One region of the Cupriavidus sp. IK-TO18 genome, then DNA from elsewhere that is predicted to be linked to it. Evidence: riboswitches for the same ligand, from Rfam matches in the RefSeq annotation. Region 1 holds a riboswitch; the other holds the start of a gene.
The links. Region 1 has a riboswitch for glycine ahead of gcvT (glycine cleavage system aminomethyltransferase GcvT). Riboswitches for the same ligand answer to the same signal wherever they lie in the genome.
Positions count from the first base shown of each region.

Region 1 (7,859 bases):
CGCCGCTGCTGTCGAAGGCATGGAACTTCATGCCATTGGGATGCTCGGCCAGGGCCTCGCGGCGGTAGAACGCGATGTGCTCCTTCTCGACGAAGGGCACGATATGGCGTCCCAGCAGCGACAGCTCGCGCGACTTGCGCAACGCGGCGAGGCGCCTGTCGATGGAATCGGGATCGATGGTGTCGGGAGACTCGCCCATCAGGCCGAGGATCACGCCCTTGTCGGTGCCGTGCCCCTTGCCGGTGGCGCCGAGCGAGCCGTACAGCTCGACCCGCACGCTGGCCACCTGCGGCAGCAGGCCGTCGCGCTCCAGCCCCTGCGCGAACATCAGGGCCGCGCGCATCGGGCCCACGGTATGCGAGCTCGACGGGCCGATGCCCACCTTGAACAGATCGAAGACGCTGACTGCCACGGAATGTCTCCAGCAATGGGGTGGCCTTGCAGAGGCTCTTTTCAGGCGGTCGAAGTACGGCAACGGACACCGCCGCCGGCGGGCCCGCCATCTTGAGAATAGTGCGGCGGCCGAGCCACCGCAGATGCGATGGCACGGCCCGGGGGTGCGTCAGTCGACCACGTAGTCGCTGACCGGCACGCAGCTGCAGAACAGGTTGCGGTCGCCATACACGTTGTCGGCACGGCCGACCGGCGGCCAGTACTTCTGCGTGCGCAGCGACGCCACCGGATAGGCGGCTTCCTCGCGCGTGTACTTGTGGGTCCACTCGTTCGCGGTCACCACCGCGGCGGTGTGCGGCGCGTGCTTGAGCGGGTTGTCCTCGCGGTCGAAAGTACCGTCGGCGACGCGGCCGATTTCCTGGCGGATCGCGATCATCGCGTCGATGAAGCGGTCCAGCTCATGCAGTGCTTCGGACTCGGTCGGCTCGATCATCAGCGTGCCCGGCACCGGGAAGCTCATGGTCGGCGCGTGGAAGCCGTAGTCCATCAGGCGCTTGGCCACGTCTTCGTTGCTGATGCCGGTCTCCTTCTGCAGCGGGCGCACGTCCAGGATGCACTCGTGCGCGACCAGGTCGTGCTGGCCGGTGTACAGCACCGGGTAGTACGGCGCCAGGCGCTTGGCCACGTAGTTGGCCGCCAGGATGGCGTTCTCGGTGGCGGCGGTCAGGCCGGCCGAACCCATCATCGCGATATACATCCACGAGATCGGCAGGATGCTGGCCGAGCCGAACGGTGCCGCCGACACGCCGCCGATGCCGCGGTCGTCGCGGCGGTAGCCGACGCTGTCCTGGTTGGGCAGGAAATCCGCCAGGTGCGCGCCGACCGCAACGGGGCCAACGCCCGGGCCGCCGCCGCCGTGCGGGATGCAGAAGGTCTTGTGCAGGTTCAGGTGCGACACGTCGCCGCCAAACTGGCCCGGCGCGGCGGTGCCGACCATCGCGTTCATGTTGGCGCCGTCGACATAGACCTGGCCGCCGTGCTTGTGCACGATCTCGCAGATCTGCTGCACGCCCTGCTCAAACACGCCGTGCGTGGACGGGTAGGTGATCATGATCGCAGCCAGGTTCTTGCTGTGCTGCTCGGCCTTCTTCGCCAGGTCTTCCAGGTCGACGTTGCCGTTCTCGTCGCAGGCCACCACCACCACCTTCATGCCGGCCATCTGCGCCGACGCCGGGTTGGTGCCGTGCGCCGACGACGGGATCAGGCAGATGTCGCGATGGCTTTCGCCGCGGCTGGCGTGATACGCATGGATGATCAGCAGGCCCGCGTACTCGCCTTGCGAGCCGGCGTTGGGCTGCAGGCTGACCGCGGCGTAGCCGGTGGCGGCGCACAGCATGGCCTCGAGCTGGTCGATCATCTCGCGGTAGCCCACGGTCTGGTCCAGCGGCGCGAACGGGTGGATCTGGCTGAACTCGGGCCAGGTCACCGGGATCATCTCGCTGGTGGCGTTCAGCTTCATCGTGCACGAGCCCAGCGGGATCATGGTGCGGTCCAGCGCCAGGTCCTTGTCGGCCAGCATGCGCAGGTAGCGCAGCATCTCGTGCTCGGCGTGGTGCGTATTGAACACCGGATGGGTCAGGTACTCGCTGGCGCGCGCCAGTTCGGCCGGGAAGGCGTCATTGATGGCGGCTTCGAGCTTGTCGAAATCGAGGCCCGCCGGCAGCGGCTTGCCTTGCGTGAAGATTTCCCACAGCGCAACCACGTCGTCGCGGGTGGCGGTCTCGTCCAGCGAGATGCCGACGCGCGTGGCGCCGGCATGGCGCAGGTTGATGCCGCGCGCGGTGGCGGCGGCATGGATGGCTTCGGTGTTGAAGCCGGTCTCCAGCGTCAGCGTGTCGAAGAAGGTGGCGTTGGTGCGGACGAAGCCAAGCTGCTCCAGGCCGGCGGCCAGCGTCGCGGCCAGGCGATGCACGCGCTGCGCGATGCGCTTCAGGCCCTGCGGGCCGTGGTATACGGCGTACATCGACGCCATCACCGCCAGCAGCACCTGCGCGGTACAGATGTTGGAGGTCGCCTTTTCGCGGCGGATATGCTGTTCGCGCGTCTGCAGCGCCAGGCGATACGCCTTGTTGCCCTGCGCGTCGACGGTCACGCCGACCAGACGGCCCGGCATCGAGCGCTTGAACGCATCCTTCACCGCCATGTAGCCGGCGTGCGGGCCGCCAAAGCCCAGCGGCACGCCGAAGCGCTGCGAGTTGCCCACGGCCACGTCGGCACCCCATTCGCCCGGCGCGGCGATCAGCGTCAGCGCCAGCAGGTCGGCGGCAGCCACCACCAGGCCCCCGGCGGCGTGCACCGCGTCGGCGATGGCGCGGTAGTCATTGATGTCGCCGTTCACGCCCGGGTACTGCAGCAGCACGCCGAAGGCGCCCGCAGCAGCGGCGTCGGCGGCGGGGCCGACCTTCACTTCGATATCCAGCGGCAGCGCGCGCGTTCGCACCACTTCCAGCGTCTGCGGCAGCACGTCGTCGGCGACGAAGAAGATACTGGAGTCGTGCTTGTTCACGCGCTGCAGCAGCGTCATCGCTTCGGCGGCAGCGGTGCCTTCATCGAGCATCGACGCGTTGGCGATATCCAGCCCGGTCAGGTCGGTGACCATCTGCTGGAAGTTCAGCATCGCTTCCAGGCGGCCTTGCGAGATTTCCGGCTGGTAGGGCGTGTAGGCGGTGTACCAGGCCGGGTTCTCGAAGATATTGCGCAGCACGACCGCGGGCGTGACGGTGTTGTAGTAGCCCTGGCCGATAAAGCTCTTCAGTACGCGGTTCTTGCGCGCCAGGCCGCGCAGCTTGGCCAGTGCGGCTTCCTCGCTCAGCGGCTCGGTGAACTCGCCCATCGGCATGCCGTCGCGGCGGCGGATGGCGGCGGGGATCACGGCATCGATCAGCGCGGCGCGGCTGTCGTAGCCGAGCACCTTCAGCATGTGCTGCTGTTCGGGGGTATCGGGGCCGATGTGGCGGGCGGCGAAGGCGTCGCGCGCCTCCAGTTCGGCCAGCGTGGGCCGGTTACCTTGGGCGGCGGTCATGGGAAGCGGGGCGTTCATTGGCAAGAACCTCGTGGGGAGCGCTGCGGCAGGTGGTCAGCCGTGCCGCGGCGCTGCAAATGCTGTGTGCCGATCCCGGGTGCGGGACCGGCGGGGCGATCAGGCGCCGACGCTGGCCTTGTACGCGTCGGCCGACATCAGGCCGTTGACGTCGTCGCTGTTGGCCGGCTTGAGCTTGAACAGCCAGGCGTCGAAGGCATTGGCATTGACGCTTTCCGGCTCGGCCGTGGCGGCTTCGTTGACGGCGATCACTTCGCCGGCCACCGGGGCGTAGATATCGGAAGCGGCCTTCACCGATTCCACCACTGCCAGCGCGTCGCCGGCACCGACCGACTTGCCCACTTCGGGCAGTTCCAGGAAGACGATGTCGCCCAGCGCATCCTGTGCGTGGTCGGTGATGCCAATGGTGAGCGTGCCGTCGGCTTCGACGCGCACCCACTCATGCGACTCGGTGTATTTGAGGTCGGCGGGGAAATTCATGAAGGTTCTCCGGATTCAGATCTGTTTCTTGTTGGGTGATGCCTGCCCGGCAACGCTGCCGGCAGGCGAGGGCGACCGTTGGGTGAGCGGATGTTTCCCTTAGCTCACGAGTGCCTTGCCATTACGCACAAACGGCAGTTTAACCACAGTCGCGTTGAGTTTGCGGTCGCGGATCTCCACCTGCACGGTGTCGCCGACGTTCACGCCCTGCGGCAGGCGCGCGAACGCGATCGATTGCGACAGCGAGGGGCTGAAGGTGCCGCTGGTGATTTCGCCGTCACCGGCGGCGGTGATGACCTTCTGGTGGGCGCGCAGCACGCCACCTTTGTCGCGCAGGATCAGGCCGAGGAATTGCTGGCGCGAGCCGGCCGCGGCCAGTGCCGCCTTGCCGGTGAAGTCGCGCTCGCTCTGCAGGTCGACGGTCCAGGCCAGGCCCGCGTCCAGCGGCGAGGTGCTGATATCCATGTCCTGGCCATACAGGTTCATGCCGGCTTCCAGGCGCAGCGTGTCGCGCGCGCCCAGGCCGGCCGGGCGCACGCCCGCGGCATTCAGTTTTTCCCACAGGCCGGCGACGCTGGCCGCCGGCACCACCAGCTCGAAGCCGTCTTCGCCGGTGTAGCCGGTGCGCGCGACCATGACTTCGCCAAGTGCGGGGTCCTGCACCACGACAGCGTTGAACGGCTTGAGCGCATCGGAAGGCTGGGTCGACGGGAAGGTACTCCACACCTTGGCGCGGGCGTTAGGGCCCTGCACCGCGACGATCGCCAGCGGCTGCGCGCCCGCGGGCGCAACATCTTCACGGCGCGGGGTGATGGTCACGCCGCTGCCGGTGGCGTCGTTGCGCGCACGGATCCAGTCGATATCGCCGACCGCGGTGCTGGCGTTGACCACCAGGCGGAAACGGTCCTCGGCAAAGAAATAGACGATCAGGTCGTCGATCACGCCGCCTTTTTCGTCGAGCATGCACGAGTACAGCGCCTTGCCCGGCGTCTGCAGCTTGTCGACGTTGTTGGCCAGCAGGCCGCGCAGGAAGGCGCGGGTATTGGGGCCGCTGAGGTCGACCACGCACATGTGCGACACGTCGAACATGCCGGCGTCGGTGCGCACGGCGTTGTGTTCTTCGATCTGGGAGCCGTAGTTGACCGGCATGTCCCAGCCGCCGAAGTCGACCATGCGGGCGCCGAGGGCGCGGTGGATGGCGTTGAGGGGCGTGGCCTGGAGCGTCATGGAATCCTCGGGGGCAATGTCGGGTTGCGAAAACAAAAAAGGGCCATCCGCCGCAACGATCGCTATGCCAATGGCCAAGCAATCCGCTGCGGCGGATGACCCCTCTGTCCTCGATACCTGAGAGATTACGAGGCGGATTCGTTGAATCCCGTCCTCGCGCGCCCCTTCGGTGGGCACGCTCGCCACGAATGGCGGGTGCCGCTCTCCAGAGTGCGGCATGCATCGTGTGCATGTTGCATGCCGATCCGAGCGGTCCGTGGTGCCTGAGAGTTTTCGGGTGATACCCCTTCGGCGGCGCAGATATGCGCGCTCTCCCGGTCGGATGCGCGCAATGTACGGGAGGGCCCTGCCTTTGTCAACGCGGCGGGCGCCCCCCGCCAGCAGCCATTCGCCCTATCAACGGCGATGGTCGTCGGTCATTACGTTACCGACCACGCCGCCCAGGGCGGCACCGCCCAGCGTGCCTGCGGCACTACCGTGCGTCAACGCAGCACCGCCGGCCGCGCCCACGCCGGCACCAATGACCGTGTTGCGCTGCTTCGGTGTCATGTCGGCACAGCCGGTGGCCAGGGCCGCAACGGCTATGCCGGCCATCGTCGCTTTGGAAAAGGCTCGTAGCATTTTCATGATGGGCTCCGAAAGTAACTTTGAGTACGTTCGGGACGCAGGTCTGCCATCCCGCCATACTGGTTAGAGGAGGGCCCGGACGCCCGGTTTTGGGACTTACCAAGTGTTACTTCGGTAACGTCCCCGCCCCCGGAAAAAGCGGTTCCCGCTGACTGATCAGGGCCGGCCCAGCGTGTTAACATGATTAGCTTTGCGTCCGGCGCCGCCCCATGTGTTGTACAGGGCGCGACGCCGTCCCGACCACCCCACGCAAGCATTCCCGCGCATGAGCCACGGCCTCAACGCCGCCCAATCTGAAGCCGTCCGCTATCTGGACGGACCCTGCCTCGTCCTTGCCGGGGCGGGCTCGGGCAAGACCCGCGTGATCACGCAGAAGATCGCGCACCTCATCGAAGACAAGGGCTTCGAGCCGCGCCATATCGCCGCCGTCACCTTCACCAACAAGGCTGCCAAGGAGATGCAGGAACGCATCGGCAAGCTGATGGAAGGCAAGACCACGCGCGAGGGCAAGCGCATCCCGCTCAAGCAGCTCACAGTCTGTACCTTCCACTCGCTGGGCGTGCAGATTCTGCGCATGGAGGCGGAACACGTCGGCCTGAAGCCGCAGTTCTCGATCATGGATTCGGACGACTGCTTCGGCCTGATCCAGGAGCAGCTCGGCACCACCGACAAGAAGCTGATCCGCGGCGTGCAGAGCACGATCTCGCTGTGGAAGAACGGCATGGTCGACCCCGAGGCCGCGATCGCGCAGGCGGCCAATGCCGACGAGCACCAGGCCGCGCTGGTCTACCGCAACTACGTCGCCACGCTGAACGCGTACCAGGCGGTGGATTTCGACGACCTGATCCGCTTGCCCGCGGAACTGTTCGCGCGCAACGAAGCGGTGCAGCTGAAGTGGCAGAACCGGCTGCGCTACTTCCTGGTCGACGAGTACCAGGATACCAACGCCTGCCAGTACCAGCTGCTCAAGCTGCTGGCGGGGGGCTCGCACCTGCGCGCGCCGGCCTTTACCGCGGTGGGCGACGACGACCAGGCCATCTACGGCTGGCGCGGCGCCACGCTGGACAACCTGCGCGGGCTGCAGACCGACTTCCCCGACCTCAAGGTGATCAAGCTGGAGCAGAACTACCGCTCCACCGTGCGCATCCTGGAAGCGGCCAACGCGGTCATCGCCAACAATCCCAAGCTCTTCGACAAGAAGCTGTGGAGCGAGCACGGCATGGGCGATCCCATCGCCATCCACCCGATGAACGACGAGGAGCACGAGGCGGAGTCGGTGGTGTTCCGCCTGTCGGCGCACAAGTTCGAGCGCCGCGCGCAGTTCCGCGACTACGCCATCCTGTACCGCGGCAACCACCAGGCGCGGCTGTTCGAGCAGATCCTGCGGCGCGAGCGCATTCCCTATGTGCTGTCGGGTGGCCAGAGCTTCTTCGACAAGGCCGAGATCAAGGACATCTGCGCCTACCTGCGCCTGATCGCCAATCCCGACGACGATCCCGCCTTTATCCGCGCGATCACCACGCCGCGCCGCGGCGTCGGCAATACCACGCTCGAAGTGCTGGGCACGTTTGCCGGGCAGGCCAAGGTGTCGTTGTTCGAGGCGGCGATGATGGGCGGCATCGAGGGCAAGCTGCAGCCGCGCCAGCTGGAGCCGCTGCGCGTGTTCTGCGAATCGATGGTGCGGCTGGCCGACCGCGCGGCCAAAGATCCGGCCACCGAAGTGCTCGACGACCTGATGGCCGGCATCCACTACGAGGCATACCTGTACGACAGCTTCGACGAGCGCCAGGCGCAGTCGCGCTGGACCAACACGCTGGAGTTCCTCGAATGGCTCAAGCGCAAGGGCACCAAGCCGGAAGCGGCCGAGGGCGAGGAAGCCACCGGCTATGACAACGCCGACGGCTTCGGCAGCGAAGGCAAGAACCTGCTTGAGCTGACGCAGACCGTGGCGCTGATGAGCATGCTCGAAGGGCGCGAGGAAGATCCCGACGCCGTGCGGCTGTCCACGCTGCACGCGTCCAAGGGGCTGGAA
Region 1 is NZ_JADGMP010000002.1:130,038-137,896, reverse strand. Features, by position in the region: gene IPF36_RS01970 (L-serine ammonia-lyase) at 1-412, opposite strand, end outside; gene gcvP (aminomethyl-transferring glycine dehydrogenase) at 563-3,493, opposite strand; gene gcvH (glycine cleavage system protein GcvH) at 3,593-3,973, opposite strand; gene gcvT (glycine cleavage system aminomethyltransferase GcvT) at 4,073-5,200, opposite strand; glycine riboswitch at 5,295-5,419, opposite strand; glycine riboswitch at 5,441-5,527, opposite strand; gene IPF36_RS01950 (glycine zipper 2TM domain-containing protein) at 5,597-5,827, opposite strand; gene IPF36_RS01945 (UvrD-helicase domain-containing protein) at 6,093-7,859, shown strand, end outside.

Region 2 (7,859 bases), on a different contig from region 1:
CCGGCCCATGCCGGCGTAAAGCGGTAGGTGCCGACCAGGTTCGCGCGCCACTGCGGGATGCGATAGAAATACTTGCCCACCGATGCCGGGTTATTGGCATTCTCCAGCGTCTTGGAATGGTTGTACGCGCCGCTGGCCGACAGGTCGAAGCCGCTGGTCAGCACGTCGCGCCCGTCGTAGGCAAGCTCGATGCCACGCGTACGCACGCGGTCCACGTTCTGGAAACTGGTGACGGTGGGGAACACCGTGGTATTGGTCTGGCTGACCAGCGCATCGCGGATGTCGTCTTCATACACCGACACGCGGAAGTACGAACGGTCGACCGTGCGTTCGAAGGTCAGGTCCTTCGAGAAGGAGCGCTCCGGTTTCAGGTTGGGATCGTTGTTGATCAGCGAGGTGCCGGTGATGCGGCCCTGGAACAGCTCGGCGACGGTCGGGTAGCGCCAGGCCTGGCCGAGCGACAGCCGGCCCAGCCAGTCCTGACCGATGGCCTTTTCCAGCGCCAGCTTGGGCGACCAGTTGGACTCGCTGCGCACCGGGTAGGCGACATCTACGCCTGGCTGGCTGCGGCTGCCGTCATAGGCGCGCCAGTGCTCCCAGCGCACGCCCGGGATCAGCTTCCAGTCCTCGGCGAAGTACCACGCGTCCTGCGCGTACAGCGCCTGCGTCTCGGTCTTGCCGGCAAAGGCGTTGTTGAACGCGGAGATGGTGGCGGCCTGCCAGTCCGAGGTGTTGTAGGTGGTGTTGCTGAGCCTGTAGTTGTCGTAGTGGTAGCCGAGGGTGACCCAGTGGCCGCCCTTGAGCTGCTGCGGGCGGTAGTCGGCCTTCAGGTCGAGCGTGCGCCAGCCGGTGCCGTCGCCATAGGTCACCGTGCCCGGGCCATTGCCCGCGGTGCTGGCGGTGCGGCTGATGTCCTTGGTGACATCGAACAGCGATGCCACGCCGGAGAAATTCCACCCGGTCTCGTTGCGCGTGCGCAGCGACAGGCCGTAGAGCCAGCGCGCGTCCTCGCCATTGCCCGGCGCAAACGCGTTGGCGGGGATCACGTAGCGGAGGCCGCCGATATTGACCGGGCCGCTCGACACCACGTTGCCGTCGGCATCGCGCAGGTAGCTGCCGGTGGCGCTGGAGCGGTCCTGCTGCCAGTAGGCGGCGGTGAATTGCGCCTGCAGGGTATTGGTGATGTCGTAGCCGAGCTTGAGCTTGAGCTGGTCCTGCACGGTGTGCGTGACGCCCTCGCTGTTGACGCCCATCACGGTGCGGTCGGCGCCGGTCTGGTCCTGGTCGAAGTAGGCGCCGGTCACGGGCTTGTCGGCCGAAGTCGCCCGCACGCTGGAGCGCGCCGCGGTGTAGAAGCTCAGCGGCTGGCTCTTGCTGTCCTGCCGGTCGACGCTGACCAGCCACGAGAACGGCCCGGCGCGGTCGCCCACGTAGGCGTTGGCGTGCACGCCGTTGAAACTGTCGTGCGTGCCGTACAGGTTGAAGCGCTGCGTGAATAGCTGCACGCTGGCATCGCCCTCGAACTTCTCCGGTGTGCGCGTACTGATCAGCACGGTCGCGCCCAGCGAATTGCCCGGGTACAGCGCCGAATACGGGCCATACAGCACGTCGACGCGCTCGATCTCGGCGGCGTTGACCAGCGACCAGCGCGGCGGGAAAGTGAAATCGGAGCCCAGCAGGTTGGAAAGCAGCAGGCCGTCGGCATAGACCAGCCCGCGCGCCGACTGGCGCGAGCTAGTGCTGCGCACCGAGATGATCGAGTTCATATCGCCGATGAAGCGCTTGCGCACGGCGAGGTTGGGCGCGTACTTGAGCGCGTCTTCGGTGTTGACCACGTTGAAGTCCGCCATGCGTGCGGCGCTGATGCCATAGGCGGGCGATGGCGTATTGGGCGGCGTGGCCGGCGTTTCGCCGCGCCCGGTCTTCGCCGAGACCACGACTTCCTGCAAGGGCTGCGGCGCGCTGACGGGTTCATCCGGCTGCGCGCCGGCGATGCCGGGGCCCATCAGCGCGGCCGAGGCGGCCAGCGCAATCCGATTTCTTCTCACTGGAATACCTTTTCTGTTCTTCTGGCTCGCCCGACCGGTGCGCCGTATCCGGCTCGTGCTACGGCGCACTTCCTCCGCGTAGCGAGTGCTGACATTCTAGGGGGCGGGTCGGCTTGACGCAGTGCGACATAGCGCCGCGCCGGTAAAGAAGCGACTCGACCCATCCATGCGAACACGACTGGCTCTATTCGCGTTTACCCGCATATCCACTTGCGGCCTTTGTCTCTAGATTTGCGCGGATTGGCGTTCGCGCCAACGTGATGCTGGGAGAGACTGATCCGGCGGCAGCCGCCGCGGACAGCGCCGAAGGAGCAACCGCCCCGGAAACTCTCAGGCAAAAGGACCGGTATCACGCGTCACAGCACTCTGAAGAATGCCGCCATCGTCAGCCGGCATACCGAAGGAGCAAGCGGCCCCCGCCACCGGTACCCCCGGGCACCACCGGCGGCTGTCGTGAATCTCTCAGGTCAGGAACAGAGGGGGCGTCCGCCACGCATGTCGCGTGCGGGCTCCCACCCCGACGTTTCTGGACTGCCAGATCATGAAGACAATCGCCGTCATCGGCGGTGGCATCACCGGTGTCACCACGGCCTACGCGCTCGCCCGGCGCGGATTCTCCGTCACCCTGTTCGAGCGCCACCGCTACGCCGCGATGGAAACCTCGTTCGCCAACGGCGGGCAGCTATCCGCCTCCAATGCCGAGGTGTGGACGCACTGGTCCACCATCATCAAGGGCCTGAAGTGGATGCTGCGCAGCGACGCCCCGCTGCTGGTCAACCCGCGCCCGAGCTGGCACAAGCTGAGCTGGTTCGCCGAGTTCATCGCCTCGATCCCGCATTACCGCCGCAACACCATCGAGACCGCGCGCCTGGCCATCGCGGCGCGCGAGCACCTGTTCGCGTGGGCGGCGCAGGAAGGCATCGACTTCGACCACAAGCGCGAAGGCATCCTGCATATCTATCGCGACAAGGCGGGCTTCGAGCACGCGGGCCGCGTCTCGGCGCTGCTGGCGCAGGGCGGGCTGGAGCGCCGCGCGGTAACGCCGGCGGAAATGCGCGCAATCGAGCCGACGCTGGCCGGCACCTACTACGGCGGCTATTTCACCGAAAGCGATTCGACCGGCGACATCCACAAGTTCACCAGCGGCCTGGCCGCCGCCATCGAGCGCATGGGCGTGCACTGCCGCTACGGCGAGGACGTGCGCAAGGTCACCACCGATGGCCGCAGCGCCAGCGTGACCGTGCAGGAAGGCGCGGACAGCGCCACCTCGACCTTCGACGGCGCGGTGATCTGCGCCGGCACCGCCAGCCGCGCGCTGGCCGCCGGGCTGGGCGACCGCGTCAACATCTATCCGGTCAAGGGCTATTCCATCACCGTCAACCTGAACGACGCGGGCAGCCGCACCGCGGCGCCGACCGTCAGCCTGCTCGACGATGAAACCAAGCTGGTCACCAGCCGCCTGGCCGACGACCGCTTCCGCGTGGCCGGCACCGCGGAGTTCAACGGCTTCAACCGCGACATCCGCGCCGACCGCATCCGGCCGCTGGTGGAATGGGTGCAGCAGTGCTTCCCCGGCGTCAGCACGCGCAGCGTGGTGCCGTGGGCGGGGCTGCGGCCGATGCTGCCGGATATGCTGCCGCGTGTTGGGCGGGGGCGGGCCCGGTGCGTGTTCTACAACACCGGGCATGGGCACCTTGGCTGGACGCTGTCGGCGGTGACGGCGGATATGGTGGCGGGGGTGGTGGCGCAGGCGCTGGTTGAGCCGAAAGTCTCGGGCGTGGGCTCGCTGGGACTTGCCAAGGCTTGAGATTGCCAGTTGAGCGCCTCGCTATTGCCAGCGCTGGCCCTCTCCCCCAGCCCCTCTCCCGCTCGTGGGAGAGGTACGGGGGAGAGGGCGGGAGCCTCCACGGAGTGAAGCGCCATCGCCCGCCGTGAACCGCTCAGGCCGGCGCAAACACCGGCACCGGCGCCCCATCCACGCTGGGCGCGAACCTGACCTTCACCTTCTGCCCGATGCGCACCTCATCGAGATCGCAATCGACGATATGGGTCATCATGGTCACGCCCTCGTCCAGCGTCACATAGGCAATGCAATACGCCTGCGGGCCAGCCTTGCGCGTGACGCTGTACGAGTAGATGGTGCCGCGGCCGCTGGCGGTCTTCCAGACCGTATCGCCCATGCAGAACGGGCACAGCGTGCGCGGATACCAGTGCGTCTTGCCGCATGACTGGCAGTGCTTGACCAGCAGCCGGCCTTCGCGCGCGGCCTGCCAGAATTCGATGTTGTCGGGCTGTTCGTCCGGGGCCTTGTAGGCCATGGGAGTGTGCGGGGTCGTCATGTCAGTTGCTCCGGCGATCGTTCATTATTCGCGCTCGAGGATCAGGGTGGCGCTGCCGTGGCGCGAGCCCAGGTAGCCGCCGGTGCCTTGCGCCAGCGCCAGGTCGCAGTTCTTCACCTGCACCGCCGGATGCGCCTCGCCGCGCAGCTGGCGCACGGCCTCGATCACCTTGGTGATGCCGCCGCGGTTGGCCGGGTGGTTGTTGCACAGGCCACCGCCATCGGTATTGAACGGCAGCTTGCCGACGCCCGAGATCAGGTTGCCGTCGGCCACGAACTTGCCGCCTTCGCCCTTCTTGCAGAAGCCCAGGTCTTCCAGCTGCATCAGCACGGTGATGGTGAAGCTGTCGTAGATCGAGGCGTACTTGATGTCGGCCGGGGTCACGCCGGCTTCAGCGAACGCGGCCGCGCCGGAAAACTTCGCGCCCGACCAGCTCAGGTCGACCTCGCCGCCGAGCTGGCCCTTGACGTATTCACCGGCGCCGATGATCTTCACCTTCGGGCGCCTGAGCGTGGCCGCGATCTCGGGCCGCGCCACGATCAGCGCGCCGCCGCCGTCGGACACCACGCAGCAGTCGAGCTTGTGCAGCGGGTCGGCGATCAACGGCGAGTTCAGCACCTCTTCCACCGTGACCACGTTGCGTAGCATCGCGTGCGGGTTGTGCTGCGCGTGGTGCGACGCCGCCACCTTGACCCATGCCAGCTGCTCGGGCGTGGTGCCGTACTCGTACATATGGCGCATCGCCACCATCGCGTACAGGTTGACGGTGACGGGATTGAACGGCGCCTCGAACGGGGCGTCCGGCAGGTTGGCGCCCCAGTTGCGCGCCTGCGTGCCGGTCGAGCCTTCGGAGCGCGGCCGGCCCGCCAGCGTGATCAGCGCCACGTTGCACTTGCCGGCGGCAATGGCCTGCGCGGCGTGCGAGACATGCACCAGGTAGGCGGAGCCGCCGGTGTCGGTGGAGTCCACGTGGCGCACCTTCAGGCCGAGGTAGTCGACCATGTTGGTGGCGCCCAGCCCCGGCGCATCGCCGGCGCAGAAGTAGCCATCCACGTCCGCCAGGGTCAGGCCGGCATCGGCCAGCGCGCCGCGCGCGGATTCCGCGTGCAGCTGCGCCACCGACTTGTCCGGCGCCTTGCGGGTCGGGTGCTCGTAGGCCCCGACGATATATGCCTTGCCTTTGATGCTCATGGGAGTCTCGTCCTGCTTGGGATTGATATTGGGGAACTTCAGAAGCGCATCTGCACCAGCCAGGTCGCCACCATGGCCGGCCGCTCGCTGCCTTCGACCTGCATCTCTACTTTCCAGTGGCAGCGCACTTCACCGGGGCGGACTTCGTCGAGCTGCTGCAGCGTGAACGCGCCGCGCACGCGCGCGCCGGCCGGCACCGGGCCGGTGAAGCGCAGCCGGTCGAAGCCATAGTTCAGCGCCAGCTTGCGGCCCGGAAAGGTAAAGCACTGCCCGAACGCCGCCGACACCATCGACACGATCAGGAAGGCGTGCGCGACCGTGCAGCCGTATGGCGAATCCGCCGCGGCGCGCTCGGGGTCCACGTAGATCCACTGCCGGTCATGCGTCAGCTCGGCGAAGGTATCGATGGCGTCCTGCCCGATGGGGAAATACTCGCTCACGGCGGCGGGCGCGGCGCAAAGCGCGCGCAGGTCGTCGAGCGATGCAATGCTGTGCATGAGGCTCCTGTCGGTCCAGGCCTGGTCAGGCGCGGCGGGCGCGATCGGCGCGATCGGCCTGCGCCCGGCCGGCTGTCTCCGTTGTGTTCCTTGAGTGTTCCTTGATACGGAATCTGTTGCTGCACGGCAGCTTGCAATCGAGTGTAGCGACGCCGCGGAACCGGCGTCCAATATCGTTTGCCGCGCGATCGATAAGCGCTGTTTATCGACCCACCCGGCGCGCGCGGTTGCCCGGGGGGCGCGCGGCGCACTAAGATGTGGCTCCCGCATCCCCGCTGACCCCATGGAACTGCGCCGCATCCGGCACTTCGTCGTGCTGGCCGAGACCCTCAATTTCCGCCGCGCGGCAGAGCGCCTGCATATCGCCCAGCCCGCGCTGACGGTCTCGATCCAGAAGCTCGAGTCGGAGCTCGACGCCACCCTGTTCGTGCGCGAGCCGCGCGGCGTCACGCTGACCGAGACCGGCCGCGCCGCGCTGGCCGAGGCCCGGCGCATCCTGTTCCACGCCGGCCAGTTCAGCGAGCTGGTGCAGTCGGCCAGCAGCGGCATGGCCGGCATCTTGCGGGTGGGCTTTGTCGGCACCACGACCTCGCACCTGCTGCCACGGCTGGTGACGCGCTTCCGCAATGAATACCCCGGCGTCGAACTGGTGCTGCGCGAAGCGACCTCGACCCGCATCATGCAATGGCTGGAAGACGAGGCGCTGGACGTGGGCCTGGTGCGCACGCCGCTGCTGACGCCGGGCAATACCGCGCTGGCGCTGCTGGAGCGCGACCGCTTTGTCGCCGCCCTGCCGCGCAGCCACCCGCTGGCGGGCAAGCCCGCGCTGACGCTGGCCGACCTCGCGCAGGAGCGCTTTGTCATGTACGAGCAGGCCGAAGCGTCGGGCCTGCGCAGCGCCGCGCTGTCGGCGTGCCAGGTGGCCGGCTTCCAGCCGCGCGTCACGCAGGAGGCCACGCAGGTGCAGACCGTGCTGGCGCTGGTGGAGAGCGGGCTGGGCGTGGCCCTGGTGCCGTCGATCATGCAGCGCTTTGCCAACGACCGCATGGTGATCCGCGACCTGGCGGGTTATCCGGACAGTGCCGGTATCGGCCTGGCGCTCACCTGGCTGCCGGCGCACGACACCCCGGTGGTTCGGCATTTCCGCGAGGTGGCGTTGTCGGAATTCGCGGTGGATGGCGGCAACGAGGAGCGTGGCGCGCCGTAGCCCGCAGCAGGCTATTCGCCCTCTTCTTCCGCCAGGCTCAAGGTCAATCCGCCCGCCGGCAGCGGCAGCGCCGTGCGGTACCGCACCTGCTTCAGCGCGAAGCTCGACCGGATATTGGACACGCCAGGGATCTTGGTCAGCTGCTCCAGGATAAAGCGCTCCAGGCTCTGCATGCTGGGCACGACAACGCGCAGCAGGTAGTCCGCATCGCCGGTCATCAGGTAGCACTCCATCACTTCGGGCCGCTTGTCGATTGCCGCCTCGAAGCGGCGCAGCGCGTCTTCCACCTGTTTTTCCAGGCTGACCTGGATAAACACATTGATGCGCAGGCCCAGCGCCTCGGCATTCAGCAATGTGACCTGCTGCTTGATCAATCCCATTTTCTCCAGCGCCTTGACGCGGTTGAAGCAAGGCGTCGGCGACAGGTTCACGGCGCGCGCCAGCTCGGCATTGGTGATGCGGGCGTTCTGCTGCAGCTGGTTGAGGATGGCGATATCGATGCGATCGAGCCTGAGCGAGGTGTCGTTCATGATGTAACAATTCCGGATTTTGGCATCTATTGAGAATTTTTATACTG
Region 2 is NZ_JADGMP010000012.1:253,547-261,405, forward strand. Features, by position in the region: gene IPF36_RS11165 (TonB-dependent receptor) at 1-2,048, opposite strand, end outside; glycine riboswitch at 2,303-2,404, shown strand; glycine riboswitch at 2,405-2,535, shown strand; gene IPF36_RS11170 (D-amino acid dehydrogenase) at 2,590-3,855, shown strand; gene IPF36_RS11175 (Zn-ribbon domain-containing OB-fold protein) at 3,989-4,387, opposite strand; gene IPF36_RS11180 (thiolase domain-containing protein) at 4,412-5,578, opposite strand; gene IPF36_RS11185 (MaoC family dehydratase) at 5,617-6,075, opposite strand; gene IPF36_RS11190 (LysR family transcriptional regulator) at 6,359-7,282, shown strand; gene IPF36_RS11195 (Lrp/AsnC family transcriptional regulator) at 7,294-7,812, opposite strand.
Region 2: another riboswitch for glycine. It lies ahead of IPF36_RS11170 (D-amino acid dehydrogenase); the one in region 1 lies ahead of gcvT (glycine cleavage system aminomethyltransferase GcvT).